DNA from 4 places in the Rahnella sp. EDr1-12 genome. Region 1 is predicted to be linked to each of the others. Evidence: predicted binding sites of a transcription regulator. Region 1 holds the regulator's gene; each other region holds the start of a gene.

Region 1 (4,853 bases):
AATTTATTCGTTTTCTGTCATTATCTGGAACAGTTCTTCGTCGCTTTGCGCTCCGCGCAGACGGCGACACACTGTTTTATCAGCCAATTTTTTGGCCACTAAAGACAAGGTGTGTAAGTGGGTTTTACATTGATCTGCCGGAACCAGCAAGGCAAAAAGGAGATCCACCGGCTGATTGTCGATAGCGTCAAACGCGATCGGTTGATCGAGCTGAATAAACACGCCGACGGCGCGTAATGTGTCTTCTTCCAGCTTGCCGTGCGGGATGGCGATCCCGGCACCGATCCCGGTGCTGCCCATACGCTCACGGGTCAAAATGGCGTCGAAAATCACTTGTGGCGACAAATTCAATTGTTTGGCAGCCAGTTCGCTGATGATTTCCAGCGCGCGTTTTTTGCTGGCGCAATGAACGCCGCTTTTGGTGCATTCGGCATTCAGCACCGACGTTAATTGCATTGCAGTATCGTTGATCATGTCATCTTCACTTTTGCACTGATTCACCCTTAAAGCTATATCGGCTCGTTCCCCGAAGGTCACAAGCCGATGCCCGAAGGTGTGTAGCACAGGGTTGGCTACATGAATGTCAGTGCTGTTTCAGTTTGTCTTTATGTTTGTTCAGCTGGCGCGCCAGTTTATCAACCAGGCCGTCAATCGCTGCGTACATATCCTGATGCTCCGAGGTGGCATGCAACTCGCCTCCGTTCACATGCAGCGTCGCTTCCGCGATTTTCTGCACTTTTTCAACGCTTAACACCACATACACCTGATTTATCCTGTCGAAATACTGTTCGAGCTTCGCCAGTTTCATCGTGATGAATTCTCTCAGGGGATCGGTGATCTCAATGTGATGTCCGGTAATGTTGAGCTGCATAATGTCTTCCTTCTCTGTTGAGGTCAAACTAACTGTTTACGCTGGTTTGAGGGCGGGATGGACAAAGACTCTCGGTATTTTGCGACGGTACGGCGCGCCACCATAATTCCCTGATTGGAAAGCAGGGTAGCTAACTTACTGTCACTCAGCGGTTTTACAGGATTCTCCGCTGCAATTAATTTCTTCACCAGCGCCCGGATCGCGGTGGACGATGCCTCGCCGCCGCTGTCAGTACTGACGTGGCTGGAGAAGAAATACTTCAGTTCGAAAATGCCACGCGGGCTGTGCAGGAATTTCTGCGTTGTAACGCGTGAAATCGTCGATTCGTGCATTTCCACGGCGCTGGCGATATCGGCCAGCACCATCGGTTTCATGTATTCATCACCCATCTCAAAGAACGCCTGCTGCTGCTCAACGATGCAGCGCGTGACTTTCAGCAGTGTGTCGTTGCGGCTCTCCAGACTTTTGATCAACCACTTGGCTTCCTGCAGATTGCTGCGGATAAATTGCCCGTCGCTGTCGCTGCGGGTCGAATTGCCCATCGCAGCATAATGCTGGTTGATTTTCAGTCGCGGAATGCTGTCTGAGTTCAGTTCGACAGTCCAGACACCGGACACTTTGCGTACCAGCACATCCGGGATGACGTATTCGGATTCGCCGGTGTTGATCGACTGGCCCGGTCGCGGATCAAGAGACTGGATCAGGAGCATCGCTCCTTTCAGTGTATCTTCTTTTAGACGGGTTGATCGCATAAGTGCGCGGAAATCATGGTTCGCCAGCAAATCCAGATGTTCGCTGATGATAAGCCTGGCTTCTGTAATGAAAGGCGTTTCCGGGACGTACTGGGAAAGCTGAATCAGCAGACAGTCGCGCAGGTCGCGTGCGGCGACACCCACGGGATCAAAACGCTGAACGCGTTTGAGCACGGCTTCCACTTCGTCCATCGTGACGTCGTCATCGCCGATACTTTCGAGAATATCGTCGAGAGAAATCGTCAGATATCCGGTGTCATCCACCGCGTCGACAATCGAGGTCGCGATAGCCGCATCGGTGTCGGAAAACGGCGTCAGTTCGACCTGCCACATCAGGTAATCCTGAAGCGTCTGGGTGGTTTCACCCTGATAAACGGGCAGCTCGTCGTCGCTGTAATCGTTACCGGTACCGGACGGTGTTCCGGCGGTGTAAATTTCATCCCAGGTCGCATCCAGCGGTAACTCTTCGGGCATGTCTTTTTGCTCGAGAGCCTCGCGGGTATCCAGACCTTCACTGTCAGCGGTTTCGACCGCATCGATCTCATCGTGAAGATCGGTTTGTTCCAGCAGAGGGTTGCTCTCCAGCGCGAGTTGGATCTCCTGTTGGAGCTCAAGCGTGGACAATTGCAACAGGCGGATTGCCTGCTGTAATTGAGGAGTCATTGCCAGTTGTTGGCTGAATCTGAGTTGCAAACCTTGCTTCATATCTTGGCTTTATATCCGTAGATGAGTTCGAACGGCAACACTTCGGTCAGAAACGGCCTGTTTCAGTGTAAAGCGAAACAGGCGCGCTTCCGGCGGCGCAGATCACAGACGGAATTCTTCACCAAGATAAACACGTTTCACTTGTTCATCAGCAAGAATGTCGGCTGGGGTGCCGTGGGCGATAAGCTTGCCCTGACTGACGATATAGGCGCGTTCGCACACGTCGAGCGTTTCACGGACGTTGTGGTCAGTGATCAGAACGCCCAGACCGCTGTCGCGAAGATGCTCAATGATTTTTTTGATGTCGATAACGGAAATCGGGTCAACACCGGCAAAGGGTTCATCCAGCAGGATAAACTTAGGGTTGGCTGCCAGTGCGCGGGCAATTTCCACACGACGGCGTTCACCCCCGGACAGTGACTGGCCGAGGTTATCGCGCAAGTGAGAGATATGGAATTCTTCCATCAGCTCATTGGCGCGATCATTGCGTTGTTCTTTGTTCAGGTCGTCACGGATTTGCAGCACGGCCATCAGGTTGTCGAACACGCTGAGGCGGCGGAAAATAGAGGCTTCCTGTGGCAGGTAACCAATGCCGCGACGTGCGCGGGTATGCAATGGCAAAAGGCTGATGTCTTCGTCGTCAACGATGATTCGGCCAGCGTCACGCTGTACGATACCGACCACCATGTAGAAGGTGGTGGTTTTACCGGCACCGTTAGGGCCAAGTAATCCGACGATTTCGCCTGAATTGACTGCCAGGCTGACATCTTCAACGACCTTACGGCCTTTGTATGCCTTCGCCAGATTTTCTGCGATTAATTTTGCCATAAATTATCAGTTACTCTTTTTGGTCTGGCCACCGGCTGCTGCCGGGGTCTTTTCCTGCAACTGTGTCGGAACCAGCACGGTCGTGACACGGTTGCCTTTATCACTGAAGGCTTCCATCTGCTGTTTTTGCACCAGATAGGTAATACGATCGCCTTTCACATTGCTGTCCAGCTGTTCAAGGTAAGCGTTTCCGGTCAGGGTCACCAGATCGGTTTCCACTTCATAACGGACTTTCTGCGCGTGGCCTTTGATCGGTTTACCGTTGTCCTGCAACTGGTAGAAGGTCACCGGATTGCCATAGCCTTCCACCACTTCTTTGCCGGAGACACCTTGCGGGCGGATCACCACAACTTTGTCGGCTTTAACCTGAATCGAGCCCTGATTCACCACCACATTGCCGGTAAAGGTTGCCGTGTTGGTGTTCACATCCAGCGCCTGATTGGCGGAATCAATGGTGATCGGTTTCGTTGTGTCGTCTTTCAGCGCGAATGCCGGAATGCTGATGGCCAACAACGAGCCGGTGATCAGAAGATTACGGATTTTATTTTTTGCTTTGAATTTCATAAGAGGTCGTTACCTTTTCGATCAGCTCTGCTGTTTTATCGCGCAGATTACCACGCATTTTCATGCCGTTAGATGTAAAACCTGTGCCATAAAGCGTTACTTCATCGTCTGAGGCAACGTCCTGTGTCGTCAGGTTAACCTGTGCATTATCCGTTTTGATTCTTTGCAGCTGTGATGTTTCTGGCGTCAGGCTGTCTGCCTGCACATGCCCATAAAGATAGAGCATTTTATCCTGAGTCATCTTGGCTTTATCAGAACGCAGCACCCAGGTTGGCACTTTATTCTTGTCATACATGGTCGCCACCGGGTTGGTAAACCATGTTACCTGATCGGTGGTGTAGTATTTGACCTGGTCCGACACCAGTTTGTAGGTCAGGCTTCCCAGCGGGTCATACACCATGGTTACCGTGTGGGAGCTTTGGTAGGTCGGTTCCTGATCGTTGACCGCCTGCGGCGCATCATCCGTATTGTCTGACAGTGACCAGCCAATCAGTATCAGCACGATGGCGGTCAGTACCAGAATGATCCAAAGTCTTGTTTTATTCATATCGACAGCCCTTTGGCGTCCTCCAGCTTGCCCTGCGCCAGCAGAATCAAGTCACATAATTCGCGTACTGCGCCACGGCCACCGGCAATGCGGGTCACGTAATGCGCCTTTGGCAGCAGGATAGGGTGTGCATCCTGAACCGCGACGGAAAGACCCACTTCAGCCATCACCGGCCAGTCAATCAGGTCGTCACCGATGTAAGCGACTTCCTCTGCCCGAAGCGACAGTGTATCTAACAGTTCGCGGAAGGCCAAAAGCTTATCTGATTGCCCCTGATACAAGTGGCGAATTCCAAGGGTTTTGGCGCGATCTTCCAGTAATTTCGCATTACGGCCTGTAATAATCGCGACCTCAATGTCGGACGTCAGCAGGCAACGAATTCCATAACCGTCGCGAACGTTGAAACTTTTCAGCTCTTCTCCCTGATTTCCCATGTAGATCAGGCCATCAGACATGACGCCGTCCACATCGCAAATCAGCAGGCGAACCGCTTTCGCACGTTCAAGCACATCAGTGCTGACCGGACCGTAGCAGGTATCCACCAGGGCTGCGCTATTACTCATTCAGGGCATTCCTCAATTAAACT
Region 2 (4,853 bases), 830 kb from region 1:
TTGGCAGCAGCACATAACGGTAGGTTTGAGGCAACGTCAGCCCCATCGCCAGACCGGCATTGCGTTGTCCGCTGGGTAACGACTGGATGGCGGCGCGTACCTGCTCGCACACGCGGGCAGCGGTAAACAGGCCGAGACAGATAACGGAAGAAGTGAAGAACTGCACGTTCGGCGCGAGTTCTGATTTGAACCACATGCCGATGTTTTCCGGCAACAGCTCAGGCACCACCAGATACCAGATAAAGAATTGCACAATCAGCGGCACGTTACGGAACAATTCAACGTAACAGGTACCGATGCCGGAGAGAAAACGGTTGGGGACGGTACGCAAAATACCGAACAGGGAGCCGACGAAGAAGGCAATAATCCAGGCACAAATCGACAACGCGACCGTGACCTGAAATCCATTCCAAATCCAGCCCAGATAGGTGGTATTGCCGAAGGGGGCGTCTTGCAGGAAGATGCCCCAGTTCCAATCTATTGACATAAAAACTCCATGACACGGGTAATAAACTACCCCTCTGAGTGATGACGTAACCATAAACATGGGTGAGTGGCGGAAAAAATGCGGGGTGGGGAACGACCACCCCGCATCTGGTCTGTCTGTCCTTTCGGACCATCATCACAAGCTGGTTGGCCAGCCTTTATTTTTAATACCCGGTACTACCCGTCTGCTTACTATTACAGTGCTTTATCGTTTGGTGCTTTGAACAGGGCTTTCATGTCGTCAGACAATTCAAAGTTCATGTTCAGGTTTTTCGGAGGAATAGGTTTTTTGAACCAGGTTTCAAACCACTTGGTTGCTTCACCGGAGGTTTGCGCCTTCACGATGGTGTCATCAACCAGTTTTTTGAATTCCGCATCGTCTTTACGCATCATGCAGCCGTAAGCTTCTTTCGACTGCGGCGTACCGATGATTTCCCAGTTATCAGGTTTTTTGGCTTTGGCACGTTCGCCCGCCAGCAGTGCATCATCCATCATGAACGCTACCGCACGGCCTGTTTCCAGCGTACGGAAAGAGTCACCGTGGTCTTTGGCGCTGATAATGCGCAGATCCAGTTTCTTCTCTTCGTTCAGTTTGTTCAGCAGCACTTCAGAGGTGGTGCCGGAGGTGACCACGACGGTTTTGCCTTTCAGGTCAGAGAAATCTTTGATGTCTGAGCCTTTTTTGACTAACAGACGGGTGCCGATAACGAAGATGGTGTCTGAGAAGGCCGCTTGTTGCTGACGTTCCAGATTATTGGTGGTTGAACCACACTCAAAATCGTAAGTGCCGTTTTGCAGCAGCGGGATACGGTTTTGCGAGGTGATTGGCATCATTTTTACTTGCAGGTTTGGCAGGTCCAGCTTTTTCTTGACTGCATCAACGATAGCGTTGGAATAGTCCTGTGAATAACCTACGACTTTCTGTTCGTTATTGTAGTAAGAGAATGGCACCGAGGACTCACGGTGACCGACGACGATAACGCCATTATCTTTAATTTTTTTCAGAGTGCCGGTCAGTTCTTCCGCGTGGGCAAAGCTGCTTGCGGCAACGCTTGCCAACAGTACTGATAACGCCAATTTGCGCAATTGCATGTCCAACTCCTTGCTGTCATTAGGGATCCAAACTCAGGGATCAGAAAGTGCTAATGCCTCGTCATATGAAGCTAGAAAATAACTGAATGTGAAATTTATGAAACAACATTGTTTCTTTTTTGAGACGGGGCGCGCACCAAATCAAAGCAGACAACAGGCCATGCACTTCAAAAGTGCATGAGGAACAGCCTTTTTGTACCAAAATGATGCAAGACGTCAAAAAATGTCACTAATCAGATATCTTTCAAACAGATGTAGCAAAACGCGTGCCAGTTGGCCTGATTTAACTTCGAAGGCAAATTAAAATTCAGCGCTTAATACCGCCTTTCAAACAATCGGCAGCAGGTAACAGGGAGGGATTTTGCAGGCAGGGAAGGGGGTGCGACAAAAAAGAACAGGCGCCCGAAGGCGCCTGACAGTATAGCCCTGTCTTAACAGGGCTTATTGATGACTTACGTCAGGGGATGATCTGGCCTTTACGACGTCCCAGCCAGATAGCCACAACGGCCATGAGCAGGGTCACAAACCACACCGGCCACCAGCCCATGCGTGCGTAAGGGGTCATGCCGGTAGTTGGCGTAACCTTCACGTTCAGCACCTGACGGGTAAACTGCGGGATTTCAGCCGTAACGTCACCCTGCGCATTCACAACCGCGGTAACACCGTTGTTAGTGCTGCGCAGCAGAGGGCGCCCCAGTTCCAGTGAACGCATGCGCGCCATCTGGAAATGCTGCCACGGACCAATCGAATGGCCGAACCAGGCATCGTTGGAAATCGTCAGCAGAAAGTTAGTATCCGGTTGCAGGTTATCGCGCACCTGTTCACCAAATACCACTTCATAGCAAATCGCGGTGGTCAGATTAAGGCCGCTGACCATCAGTGGTTTCTGGACGTACGCCCCGCTGGTCAGCCCCGACATCGGTAAATCGAAGAACGGTGCCAGAGGGCGCAGTATGGTTTCCAGCGGCACGAATTCCCCGAACGGTACCAGATGATGTTTGTTGAAACGGTTGTCGTCCGGATAGCGATAAGACTGCTCGCCGCCGAGCACAATGGCGCTGTTATACACCTTCATGCCTTCTTCATTGCGACGGGCATCAATAACGCCGGTAACCAGCTGCGTACCGTGCGAGCGGTAAATGTTATCCACCATACTCAGGAAGGCTTGCTGATCGGATTCAATATCTGAAATTGCTGATTCCGGCCAGATGATCATATTGGCTTTGCCAAGGTACGGGCGGCTGAGATCCAGATAGGTTTGCAAAGCACTTTCCAGCGCTTTCGGATCCCACTTCATCGACTGTGGAATGTTGCCCTGAACCAGCGCGACATCCACCGTTTTGTCCGTCTGTTCCTGATACCAGTGAACGTAACGCAACGGCCACGGCAGCATTAACATGGCCAGCGCAATGATTCCCGGCGTGATGCGCCGCTGGTGGAATGCGTAAACCAGCAGGCCACTCAACGACGTCAGCAGCAGCGTAATGCCATCAACACCGGTGATCGGCGCGAGGCCTTTCAGCGGACCGTCGATCTGGCTGTAGCCAAATTGCAGCCACGGGAAACCAGTCAGCACCCAGCCACGCAAAAACTCGGTGATTTGCCATAGGGCGGGCGCGGCAAGCGCCAGTTTCCACCAGGTTGTCTTCGGCCACAGTTTGCTGAATACGCCGGCAAACAGCATGGTGTAAAGCGACAAATACGCCGCCAGCAAAACCACCAGAAACAGGTTGATGGCTTCCGGCATGCCGCCAAAGGTGGCGATACTGACATACACCCAGTTTACGCCACTGCCAAAAAGACCCATTCCCCAGAAGAAGCCGATCAGCGAGGCCTGAGACGGGCGGCGATCCAGCGTTAATGCCAGCAGGCCGCAGAGCGAGACAATCGCAGCAGGCCAGAAGTCATAAGGGGAAAAGGAGAACGTGCCACAGGCACCGAATAAGAGCGCCAGCAGGGCGCGAACCCGCTGGCGTTGGTATAAAGAGGCAATTGCCATGGAGAATTATTCTTCCAGTATTGGTTGCGGCGCGTCGTCCGGTATTTTTACGTGAACCTGAATGATACGGCGGCTGTCTGCCATCGCAACCTTGAACAGGTAACCGTCAATTTCAATGCTTTCACCACGGGCCGGTAAATGGCCGAATGACTGCATGACCAGACCACCAATAGTATCAACTTCGTCGTCACTGTAATTTGTCTGGAACACTTCATTGAAGTCTTCAATCGGCGCGAGGGCGCGAACAGTATACGTGTGACGGCTGAGCTGGCGGATATCCAGATCTTCCGCTTCGTCATACTCATCATCGATTTCGCCGACAATCAGTTCGAGGATATCTTCGATGGTTACCAGACCGGAAACGCCGCCGAATTCATCAACGACAATCGCCATATGATAACGCTGGGAGCGGAATTCTTTCAGCATGCGGTCGACGCGTTTGCTCTCAGGAACTACCACGGCGGTTCTCAGCACTTTATCGATGCTGAATGGCTCAGACGTTGTGCGCATAAACGGCAGCAAGTCTTTGGCCATCAGGATGCCTTCAATGTGATCCTTATCTTCGCTGATCACCGGGAAACGTGAGTGGGCAGATTCGATGATGACATCGAGGCACTCTTCCAGCGGTTGATTGCGTTTAAGCGTGATCATTTGAGAACGGGGGATCATGATGTCCCGGACGCGCTGCTCGGCGATATCCATCACGCCTTCCAGCATGTCACGGGTATCGGGGTCGATCAGATCGTTTTGTTCTGAATCACGGATCAGCTCAACCAAATCGCCACGGTTTTTCGGTTCACCGTGAAAAAGTTGGCTAAGGATAAGGGAAAAGAAGCCCTTCTTGGGACTGGGGCTGTCACTATTTTGTGAATGGTCATCGCTCATGGCGTTTGGTTTGTTTTACTCGTGTTAGTGAAAAATATTTAGCTCGCTTAGTAAACGCCGATGGAAAGGAGAACTCTCCTTTCCATCGGGTTGCTATAGACAGAACTAATCTCAGTTATCTTCTTTCTCTGAAATATACGGGTCCGGATAACCCAGCCCCTGCATGATCTCAGTTTCAATCGATTCCATTTCTTCGGCTTCTTCGTCAACGATATGGTCATACCCCAGCAAATGCAAACTGCCGTGAATAACCATATGTGCCCAGTGTGCCAGCAACTCTTTTTCCTGCTCTTTGGCTTCCTTCTCGACGACCTGACGACAAATGATCAAATCGCCCAGCAGCGGCATTTCCATGCCCGGAGGAGCTTCGAACGGGAAGGATAACACGTTG
Region 3 (4,853 bases), on a different contig from region 1:
CCGCTGATCGCCTGTTGTAAGGATTGCCCCTGCACCACGTGGCGGATAAACACTGCCGCCTGCGTTTGCGGTTGTCCGTCGCCGCCCATCGAGCCATACACCAGCGTGCGGCCATCGTATAAACGTGCGGCGGCGGGGTTCAGCGTGTGGAACGGTTGTTTGCCCGGCGCCAGCGCCAGCAGATGATCGGGATCGAGGCTGAAAGAGGCGCCGCGGTTTTGCCACAGCACGCCGCTTTCCGGCAGCACGACACCGCTGCCAAACTCGTGATAGATGCTCTGGATAAACGACACCGCCAGCCCGCTGCTGTCCATCACGCCCATCCAGACCGTATCGCCGGGGCCTTTACCTTTGCCCCAGTCGGCGGCGCTGTGGGGTTTGATTCGGGTTGCGAGAGCATCGAGATACTGCGGATCCAGCAGGCTCTGGGCGTCCTGCGTCATCATGCGCGGGTCGGTGATGAAACGATCGCGCAGGCCGAACGCCAGTTTGGTGGCCTCGACGATGCTGTGAATGGTGGCGCTTTCGTCCATGCCTTCCAGCGGCAGACGGTCAGTCAGGCCGAGGATCGCCAGTGAAACCAGCCCCTGCGTCGGCGGTGTCAGGTTGTAGATTTCGCCTTTGCTGTGTTTGAGGCGCAGCGGCACGCGGCGCTGTGGCTTATACGCCGCGAGATCGGCACGGGTGACCGGCATACCCAGTTTTTCCATGTCGGCGGCCATGCTGTCGGCCAGTTCGCCACGGTAAAAACTGCCCAGTCCGTCTTCGCACAACATGGAGAGCGTCTGCGCCAGCTGCGGCTGGGTAAAGCGGTTGCCGGCGCGCGGCACTTCGCCGTTTGGCAGAAAGACGTCGGTAAATGAGCGGATGTCTTTCAGTTCGTGTTGTTTGGCGCGGGTGGCGGCTTCCTGAGAGGCGGTGACCGGTATGCCGTCGGCCGCATAGCGAATGGCATCGCGCAGCAGGCGCGACAGGGGTTTTTGCTCGCCGCCAAATTCAGCGGAAATGTTCAGCGCTTCCTGCCAGCCGCCGACGGTGCCCGCGACGGTCAGGGCAGATTTCGGGCCTCGATGCGGAATATGCGTTTCACCGGCGTAGAACCCGATCGATGCCAGCGATCCGGCGGCACCGCTGGCGTCGATGGCCACCGGATTGCCCTGCGGTGGCACAATCAGCCAGAAACCGTCACCGCCGAGCCCGTTCATGTGCGGATACACCACGGCAATCGTGGCAGCGGCGGCGACCATGGCTTCAATGGCATTGCCGCCTTCACGTAATACCGCAAGCGCACTCTGGCTTGCCAGGTGATGAGGCGTCACCGCCATACCGAGCGGTGCGCTGTTACTGTTAATCATGCGATGTCCTTTTTGAGACGCTTTTTTATGCTGCCCGTGTTTGCAGGGTTTTGGGCGCGTAGGGATAACGTTAAGCAAGAGGTGTTCCACATCGGCAGATTTCTCACGCTTTCCTGCATAATTTCGCTTGCATTGGCAAGCATAGTGCATGCCATGATAGGTGCTGAAACATTGGTTACAGAGGCGGTGAGATGAAACAAATTGATGAGCGTCTGCGGGATCATTACGCAGAGCTGACGCCGCAGGAACAGCGCGTCGCCGACTTTATATTTGCCAGTATCGATGATCTGATGAGCTACAACAGCGCAGAGCTGGCGCGGCTTAGCGGCGTGTCGAAGGCCACGGTCAGCCGCCTGTTTAAGCGTCTCGGCTACCCGAGTTATCGCGATATGCGCGATGAAATGCGCACCCTGCGCCAGAGCGGGATGCCGCTGACCGACAGCCGCGACGCGGTGCAGGGCAACACCCTGTTATCCCGCCACTATAAGCAGGAAATGGCTAATCTGACCCAGTGGATTAACCAGATCGACGGCGCTCAGTTTGGCGCGCTGATCACCGCCCTGAGTCAGGCGCGGCAGGTGCGTCTGCTGGGCTTTCGCAACAGCTATCCGGTGGCGCTGCACCTGCGCCAGCAGCTGATTCAGGTGCGCGCAGGGGTGATGATGATGCCGCAACCAGGGCAAACGCTGGCGGAAGAACTGGTGGATCTCACCGCGCAGGACGTGGTGATTTTCGTCGCTTTCCGCCGCAGGCCGCGTATGGCGAAAGCGATTCTCACGCAGTTGCAGTCGCTTGGCGTGCCGGTGCTGCTGATTTGCGAGCCGCAGGCGCAGACGCTTATCCCGCTGGCCGCCTGGCATCTGGCCGCACCGCTCGACAGCGTCTCGGCGTTTGACAGCTATTCCTCCGCCATGAGTCTGGCGAATCTTCTCAGCAATGCGTTACTGCACGATACCCTGGCCTCGGGCCGTCAGCGCATTCATCAGATTAGCGATCTGTATACCGATCTGGATGAGCTGGAGCAGCGCTGATTCCCGTTTACAGAACAAATTGAGCGCTTTTCTGGTGCTTTCGCACAATTTCAGTGCATCCTGCTTTTCCGTATTACCTTCTTTTTGCCCTGATACAGGGCAAAAAAAACGCTTCTGAATGCCTCCGTATTCGTCTGATCCCTTGTCGTACCGTGACTTAGCGCACAATTTTTCCGCTGAAACGTTTTTGGCACATTCGTTGCAGAGTCATGTTTATAAGAATCTATCGTTCCAAAAACCTTTCACCGGAGATAATCTATGAACATGAACAAACGGCTGTTGGCGTGGGCAGGTGCTGCAATGCTGGTGCTTCAGGCATCCGGCGCGATGGCCGATCAGTTGCAGGATATTCAGAAACGCGGCGTGCTGCGCGTGGCCGTGCCTCAGGATTTCCCGCCGTTTGGTTCGGTGGGAAAAGATCTGCAACCTGAAGGTTATGACATCGATATGGCGCAATACCTGGCCGATAAAATGAAACTTAAGTTGCAACTGGTGCCGGTGACCAGCGCCAACCGTGTGCCTTATCTGCAAACCGATAAAGTGGATCTGGTGATTTCCAGCCTCGGTAAAAACGCCGAGCGTGAAAAAGTGATCGATTTCAGCAACGCCTACGCACCGTTCTTCCTCGGCGTATTTGGCGCGAAAGGCGACAAACTGGCGGATCTGAAAGCACTGTCCGGCAAAACCATCGGCGTGACCCGTGGCGCGGTGGAAGATCTGGCGCTGACCGATGTGGCACCTAAAGACGCCAAAATTCAGCGCTACGAAGATAACAACACCACGCTGTCGGCGTACCTGTCCGGTCAGGTGGAATACATTGCTACCGGTAACCTGGTGGTGGCGGCAATTGCGCGTATGAACCCGGCCAAAGCGCCTGAGTCGAAAGTGATGCTGAAAGATTCGCCGTGCTTCGTTGGCCTGCGTAAAGACGAACCGGCGCTGAAAGACAAAGTGAATGAACTGATTGCCGAAGGCGTGAAAGACAAGACGCTCAACGCGCTGTCCGAAAAATGGATGAAGGCTCCGCTTCCGGCGTCCATCGGCGCGTAATCCACGTTTTCACGGAGATCTTTCATGACCTATCAGCTTAACTTTAGCGCGCTGTGGCCTTATATGCCGGAGCTGTTGGCCGGCTTATGGATCACCATTGAGCTGACGGTGATGGCAACGATTGGCGGCGTCGCGATCGGTATCTGCGGCGCGGCCATTCGCTGCGGCAACCATAAAACCCTGCGGGCGGTGTGGGGCGTTTATGTCGAAGCCATCCGTAATACGCCGTTTGTGGTGCAGCTATTTTTCATTGTTTTTGGTCTGCCCGCCATCGGTCTGAAAATGACCGCCGGTGAGGCGGCACTGCTGGCGATGCTGATTAATCTCGGCGCGTACAGCACGGAAATCATCCGCGCCGGTATTCAGGTGACGCCGAAAGGCCAGTGGGAAGCCGGGCGCGTGCTCGGATTAACGCGCAGCCAGACCTTTCTGCGCATCGTGCTGCCGCCGTCGCTGAAACGTATTTATCCGTCGCTGGTCAGCCAGTGCATTATCGTGATGCTCGGATCGTCCGTGGTATCGCAGGTGTCTTATGAAGAACTGACGTTTGCGGCCAACTTAATTCAGTCACGCACTTTCCTCAGTTTCGAAGTGTATCTGGTCACCACGTTGTTCTATTTAATGCTGTCGGTCGCGATGCGTCAGCTGTTGCTGCTGGCCGGACGCCGCTTCTTTGGGAGTGAAAACTGATGATGACCTTCACTGACTGGGACATTGTGCGCAATCTGTTGCTGGCGGCGCGCTGGACGCTGTTGCTGTCGCTGACCGCGTTTGTCGGTGGCACGCTGGTCACGTTACCGCTGCTGCTGATGCGCCTGACCAAACGCCGCTGGCCGTCGCGTTTTGTGCGCTTATATTCCGAGCTTTTCCAGGGCACACCGCTGCTGATGCAGCTGTTTCTGGCATTCTTTGGCCTCGGGCTGTTTGGCATCAACGTCAGCCCGTGGACAGCAGCCGCGCTGGCGCTGACCCTCTACACCAGCGCGTATCTGGTGGATATCTGGAGTGGCAGCATTGCCGCGTTACCGAAAGGCCAGTGGGAAGCGTCGCGCTGCCTTGGCCTGAATTTCGGCCAGACATTATGGCGGGTGATCACCCCGCAGGCGCTGCGGATTGCCATCGCACCGACCGTCGGGTTTTCCGTTCAGGTGGTGAAAGGCACGGCGCTGGCGTCGATTATTGGTTTTGTCGAGCTGACCAAAGCGGGCACGATGCTCAACAACGTCACCTTCGAACCCTTCAAAGTGTTCGGACTCGTGGCGCTCGGCTACTTCCTGATGTGCTACCCGCTGTCGCGTTACAGCCAGCATTTAGAGAAATCGTTGCGTGGAGATAAACAGTAATGCCGTTGATCACAATTAATCAGGTTCAAAAATTTTACGGCCAGAACCACGTACTGAAAGGTGTGGATCTGGAT
Region 4 (4,853 bases), 680 kb from region 1:
GCCTGCTGGGCTACGGCAAGCCTTACAGAAAACCTCTTTCTGTCGCGGTGCTGATGTTGTGGATTGCGGCAGCAGCAGAGGTGACCGGGCCGATTCTGATCAGTTTCTTTATCGACCACTATGTCGCCAAAGGCGAAATGCCGTGGGACAAAATCAGTCTGCTGGCATTGTGCTTTATCCTGCTGCAGTTTCTGGCTGCCGGATTGCACTATTTCCAGGCGTTGCTGTTTAACCGGGCCGCAGTGGGCGTGGTTCAGCGTTTGCGTACCGATGTGATGGATGCTGCATTACGCCAGCCGCTGAGTGCGTTTGATACCCAGCCCGTCGGGCAACTGATTTCTCGTGTCACAAATGATACGGAAGTGATCCGCGATCTGTACGTAACCGTCGTCTCGACCGTATTGCGCAGTATTGCGTTGATCGGCGCGATGCTGGTGGCAATGTTCAGCCTCGACTGGCGTCTGGCCTCGGTGGCGATATGCATTTTCCCGGCGGTTTTCGTCGTGATGGGGCTGTACCAGATTTACAGTACCCCGATTGTTCGTAAAGTAAGAAGCTATCTGGCGGACATCAATGACGGTTTCAACGAAGTCATTAACGGCATGAATGTCATCCAGCAGTTCCGCCAGCAAAAGCGTTTTGGCGAACGTTTGACCCGTGCCAGTCAGTCGCATTATCTGGCGCGTATGCAAACGCTCCGGCTGGAAGGCTTTCTTCTGCGACCATTGCTCAGTTTGTTCTCTTCGTTAATTCTGTGCGGATTGTTACTGCTGTTCGGATTCAGCGCAGAAGGTTCAGTCGGCGTCGGTGTTCTCTATGCTTTCATCAATTATCTGGGGCGTCTGAACGAGCCTTTGATCGAACTGACCTCGCAGCAGTCGATTCTTCAGCAGGCCGTCGTCGCGGGTGAGCGAATTTTTGACCTGATGGACCGAACCCAGCAGCAATACGGGGCTGACGACAAAAGACTTACCGGCGGCGAGATAGACATTAAAGACGTCAGTTTTGCCTATCTGCCGGACAAATGGGTGCTGGAAAATATATCCCTGCATGTGCCATCGCGAGGTTTCGTTGCGCTGGTCGGGCATACGGGCAGCGGTAAAAGTACGCTGGCGAATTTGCTGATGGGATATTACCCGCTCAATAAAGGAGAGATCCGGGTTAATGGCCGTCATATTTCCGATCTCTCGCACGCCAGCCTACGTAAAGGGATTGCGATGGTTCAGCAGGATCCGGTGGTGCTGGCTGAGTCGGTTTTCGCCAATGTCACGTTAGGGCGCGATATCGATGAAGCGCAAGTCTGGCACGCGCTGGATATTGTGCAGCTTTCGCCTCTTATTCGCGAAATGCCGGAAGGTTTAAACACTCGCCTCGGCGAACAGGGCAATAATCTCTCGGTGGGTCAGAAACAGTTGCTGGCCATGGCACGCGTTTTGGTGCAGGCCCCGGAGATTTTGATCCTTGACGAGGCAACAGCCAATATCGACTCAGGTACTGAGCAGGCGATCCAGCGTGCACTTCGGGCCATCCGCCAGCAAACGACGCTGGTGGTGATCGCCCATCGTCTTTCGACGATTGTCGATGCGGATAACATTTTGGTATTGCATCGTGGTCAGGCAGTGGAGCAGGGCAATCATCTGCAACTGCTGGCTGAAAAAGGCCGGTATTATCAGATGTATCAGCTACAGCTTGCCGGTCAGGAACTTGCCTCAGCGGAGCAGGCTACGCCAGCGACGCAAAACGCCTGATACCCGCCCCAACGCAGCATAGCGCACCGCGTTGGGGTGGTTTTTTCTCCCGATTTCCCCCCTCCTTTTTTCTGGCCTGCACCTTCATCTGGCATCAAGTCTCTGGGCGTGATGTCACTGCACTAAAAAGCAGCGGTCGGCACCTTATTGGTGCGCGCGTCCTGATAATGATGTGAACGGCCAAGTGTGCGCCTCGTCACGAATATTCTGAAAATGCCGTATTACGCGGTAATCAAACGAATCTCTCTGCAATTTCAACTCTGGCACAGCCTTTGCTTTATCCATTTCGTATCGGGCGCGGTTTTTCCGCGGCAAGCCCTTAATTCGAGGAGTGGCAAAATGAAGCTGGTTACTGTGGTGATCAAACCTTTCAAGCTGGAAGACGTGCGCGAAGCGCTGTCTGCTGTTGGAATTCAGGGCCTGACCGTAACGGAAGTTAAAGGTTTCGGCCGTCAGAAAGGTCACGCTGAACTGTATCGCGGTGCAGAGTACAGCGTGAACTTCCTGCCAAAAGTAAAAATCGATATTGCTATCGCTGACGATCAGCTTGATGAAGTGATCGACGTGATCAGCAAAGCGGCCTACACCGGAAAAATTGGTGACGGCAAAATTTTCGTTGCTGAATTGCAACGCGTTATCCGTATTCGTACCGGTGAAACCGACGAAGCAGCACTGTAATTTCAGGTTCATCTCTTTGAATGAAGAGTTGAGATAAAAGAGCTTAGAAAAACAGTTTTGAGAACAGGGGTGGGCTACTAATGAAAAAACTTTTATCCATGATGGGGCTTGGCGCGGTTGCATTGTTGCCTTCGCTTGCCATGGCAGCAGCGCCGGCAGCCGCTAACGGTGCTGACAATGCCTTTATGATGATTTGTACTGCACTGGTGCTGTTTATGACCGTGCCCGGTGTGGCGCTGTTCTACGGCGGCTTACTGCGTTCTAAAAACGTGTTATCTATGCTGACTCAGGTCATCGTGACGTTCGCGCTGGTCTGCGTTCTGTGGATCCTCTACGGTTACAGCCTGGCCTTCAGCGAAGGCAACGCATTCTTCGGCGGTTTCGGTAATGTGATGATGAAAGGCATCGGCCTTGATTCGGTCACCGGCACCTTCTCGCAGATGATTCACGTGGCGTTCCAGTGTTCATTCGCCTGTATCACCGTGGCGCTGATCGTGGGCGGTATCGCTGAACGTGTACGTTTCTCTGCGGTCTTGATTTTCACTGTGATCTGGCTGACCTTCTCCTACATTCCGATGGCTCACATGGTTTGGGCGGGTGGTTTCCTGGCAGCAGACGGTGCGCTGGACTTTGCCGGCGGTACGGTGGTTCACATTAACGCCGCCATCGCGGGTCTGGTCGGTGCCTACCTGTTAGGTAAACGTGCAGGATTTGGCAAAGAAGCATTCAAGCCACACAACCTGCCAATGGTCTTCACAGGTGCGGCGATCCTTTACGTTGGCTGGTTTGGTTTCAACGCCGGTTCAGCAAGCGCAGCAAGTCCAATTGCGGCTCTGGCTTTCCTCAATACCGTTATCGCAACGGCTGGCGCAATCCTGTCATGGACATTTGTAGAGTGGATGGTTCGCGGTAAACCTTCTCTGCTTGGCGCAAGCTCCGGTGCCATCGCGGGACTGGTTGCCATCACGCCAGCCTGTGGTACGGTCGGCGTGGGTGGTGCGTTGATTATCGGTCTGGTCGGTGGTGCTACCGGTCTGTGGGGTGTGGTTACCCTGAAAAAATGGCTGCGTGTTGATGACACCTGTGACGTATTCGGTGTGCACGGCGTGTGCGGTATCGTAGGCTGCCTGCTGACCGGCGTATTCACTTCCAGCTCACTGGGCGGCGTGGGTTATGCAGAAGGCGTCACCATGGGCCATCAGGTCTGGGTACAGTTCTTCAGCGTCTGCGTTACGCTGGTCTGGTCAGGTGTTGTTGCCTTCATCGCTTATAAAGTAGCTGATATGCTGGTCGGTCTGCGTGTTCCTGAAGAACAGGAACGTGAAGGTCTGGACGTCAACAGCCACGGCGAAAATGCTTACAACCAGTAATCTCAGTCATATACATTCAGAGAAGGCAGTGCGCTAACGCTTTCTGAACGGCAGTACCAAAACTAAAAATAATGATGAATAGCAAAAGGGGCGATATCACTATCGCCCCTTTTTAATGCCTGATTTTCAGACCGAAAAGCTTATTCTGCCGTTCTCTGACGGATCACACCTTCCTGCACCGTAGTGGCAACCAGCACCCCTTCGCGGGTGTAGAACTGACCGCGTACAAAACCACGGGCACCGGAAGCAGATGTGCTTTCAACCGCGTAAAGAAGCCAGTCGTCCATACGGAATGGCCGGTGAAACCACATCGAATGATCGATGGTCGCGACCTGCATTCCTGGCTCCAGAAAACCAATTCCGTGCGGTTGCAATGCGGTCGGCAGGAAATTGAAGTCTGAAGCATAACCCAGCAGATACTGATGGATGCGCAGATCGTCTGGCATTTCGCCGTTGGCGCGGAACCACACCGCGCGATGCGGCTCTTCTTTAGTGCCTTTCAGCGGGTTATGGAATTTCACCGGGCGCATTTCAATCGGCCGGTGACGGAGGAATTTATCACGAATTTTTTCAGGGATCAGATGCGCAAGATTTTTGGCAATATCTGACTCCGAAATCAGTGACTCCGGCGGCGGTACATCAGGCATGGTGTTTTGATGTTCAAAACCCTCTTCATGACTCTGGAAAGAGGCTGTCATGTAGAAAATAGGTTTACCGTTTTGTACCGCTTTCACACGACGGGCGCTGAAACTGTTGCCGTCGCGCAAGTTTTCCACGTCATAGATGATCGGTTTACTGCTGTCACCCGGACGTAAAAAGTAACTGTGGAACGAGTGGATCCCGCGATCAACCGGCACCGTTTGTTTGGCTGCGTAGAGTGCCTGCCCGACAACCTGCCCGCCAAAGACCTGGCGCAAGCCCAGATCCTCACTTTGACCACGAAACAGTCCTTCTTCGATTTTTTCCAGATCCAGAAGATCCAGCAGATTTATTAACGCCTGACTCATAGTGGCCTCATGAAAGTTACCGGTTAATTCATGCCTGATGCAGCCCGTAA

What was found. The regulator sigma-54, encoded in region 1, starts transcription at its own class of promoters, with help from an activator protein. The targets are predictions, from matches to a motif close to GTTGGCACANNTTTCGCTNT.
Region 2: the regulator sigma-54 is predicted to act here: its motif matches at 1,833-1,852, upstream of ACO0U8_RS05135 (amino acid ABC transporter substrate-binding protein).
Region 3: the regulator sigma-54 is predicted to act here: its motif matches at 1,427-1,446, upstream of ACO0U8_RS13670 (gamma-glutamyltransferase family protein).
Region 4: the regulator sigma-54 is predicted to act here: its motif matches at 2,008-2,027, upstream of glnK (P-II family nitrogen regulator).

Annotation. Positions count from the first base shown of each region.
Region 1 is NZ_JBLZNY010000001.1:1,909,048-1,913,900, reverse strand. Features, by position in the region: gene ptsN (PTS IIA-like nitrogen regulatory protein PtsN) at 4-474, opposite strand; gene hpf (ribosome hibernation promoting factor) at 584-871, opposite strand; gene rpoN (RNA polymerase factor sigma-54) at 895-2,328, opposite strand; gene lptB (LPS export ABC transporter ATP-binding protein) at 2,431-3,156, opposite strand; gene lptA (lipopolysaccharide ABC transporter substrate-binding protein LptA) at 3,163-3,720, opposite strand; gene lptC (LPS export ABC transporter periplasmic protein LptC) at 3,698-4,267, opposite strand; gene kdsC (3-deoxy-manno-octulosonate-8-phosphatase KdsC) at 4,264-4,830, opposite strand; gene kdsD (arabinose-5-phosphate isomerase KdsD) at 4,847-4,853, opposite strand, start outside.
Region 2 is NZ_JBLZNY010000001.1:1,077,941-1,082,793, reverse strand. Features, by position in the region: gene ACO0U8_RS05140 (amino acid ABC transporter permease) at 1-487, opposite strand, end outside; gene ACO0U8_RS05135 (amino acid ABC transporter substrate-binding protein) at 682-1,578, opposite strand; gene lnt (apolipoprotein N-acyltransferase) at 2,036-3,577, opposite strand; gene corC (CNNM family magnesium/cobalt transport protein CorC) at 3,584-4,462, opposite strand; gene ybeY (rRNA maturation RNase YbeY) at 4,574-4,853, opposite strand, start outside.
Region 3 is NZ_JBLZNY010000002.1:941,178-946,030, reverse strand. Features, by position in the region: gene ACO0U8_RS13670 (gamma-glutamyltransferase family protein) at 1-1,355, opposite strand, end outside; gene ACO0U8_RS13665 (MurR/RpiR family transcriptional regulator) at 1,547-2,386, shown strand; gene ACO0U8_RS13660 (transporter substrate-binding domain-containing protein) at 2,651-3,436, shown strand; gene ACO0U8_RS13655 (amino acid ABC transporter permease) at 3,461-4,126, shown strand; gene ACO0U8_RS13650 (amino acid ABC transporter permease) at 4,129-4,779, shown strand; gene ACO0U8_RS13645 (amino acid ABC transporter ATP-binding protein) at 4,779-4,853, shown strand, end outside.
Region 4 is NZ_JBLZNY010000001.1:1,231,537-1,236,389, reverse strand. Features, by position in the region: gene ACO0U8_RS05840 (SmdB family multidrug efflux ABC transporter permease/ATP-binding protein) at 1-1,748, shown strand, start outside; gene glnK (P-II family nitrogen regulator) at 2,088-2,426, shown strand; gene amtB (ammonium transporter AmtB) at 2,507-3,796, shown strand; gene tesB (acyl-CoA thioesterase II) at 3,937-4,803, opposite strand.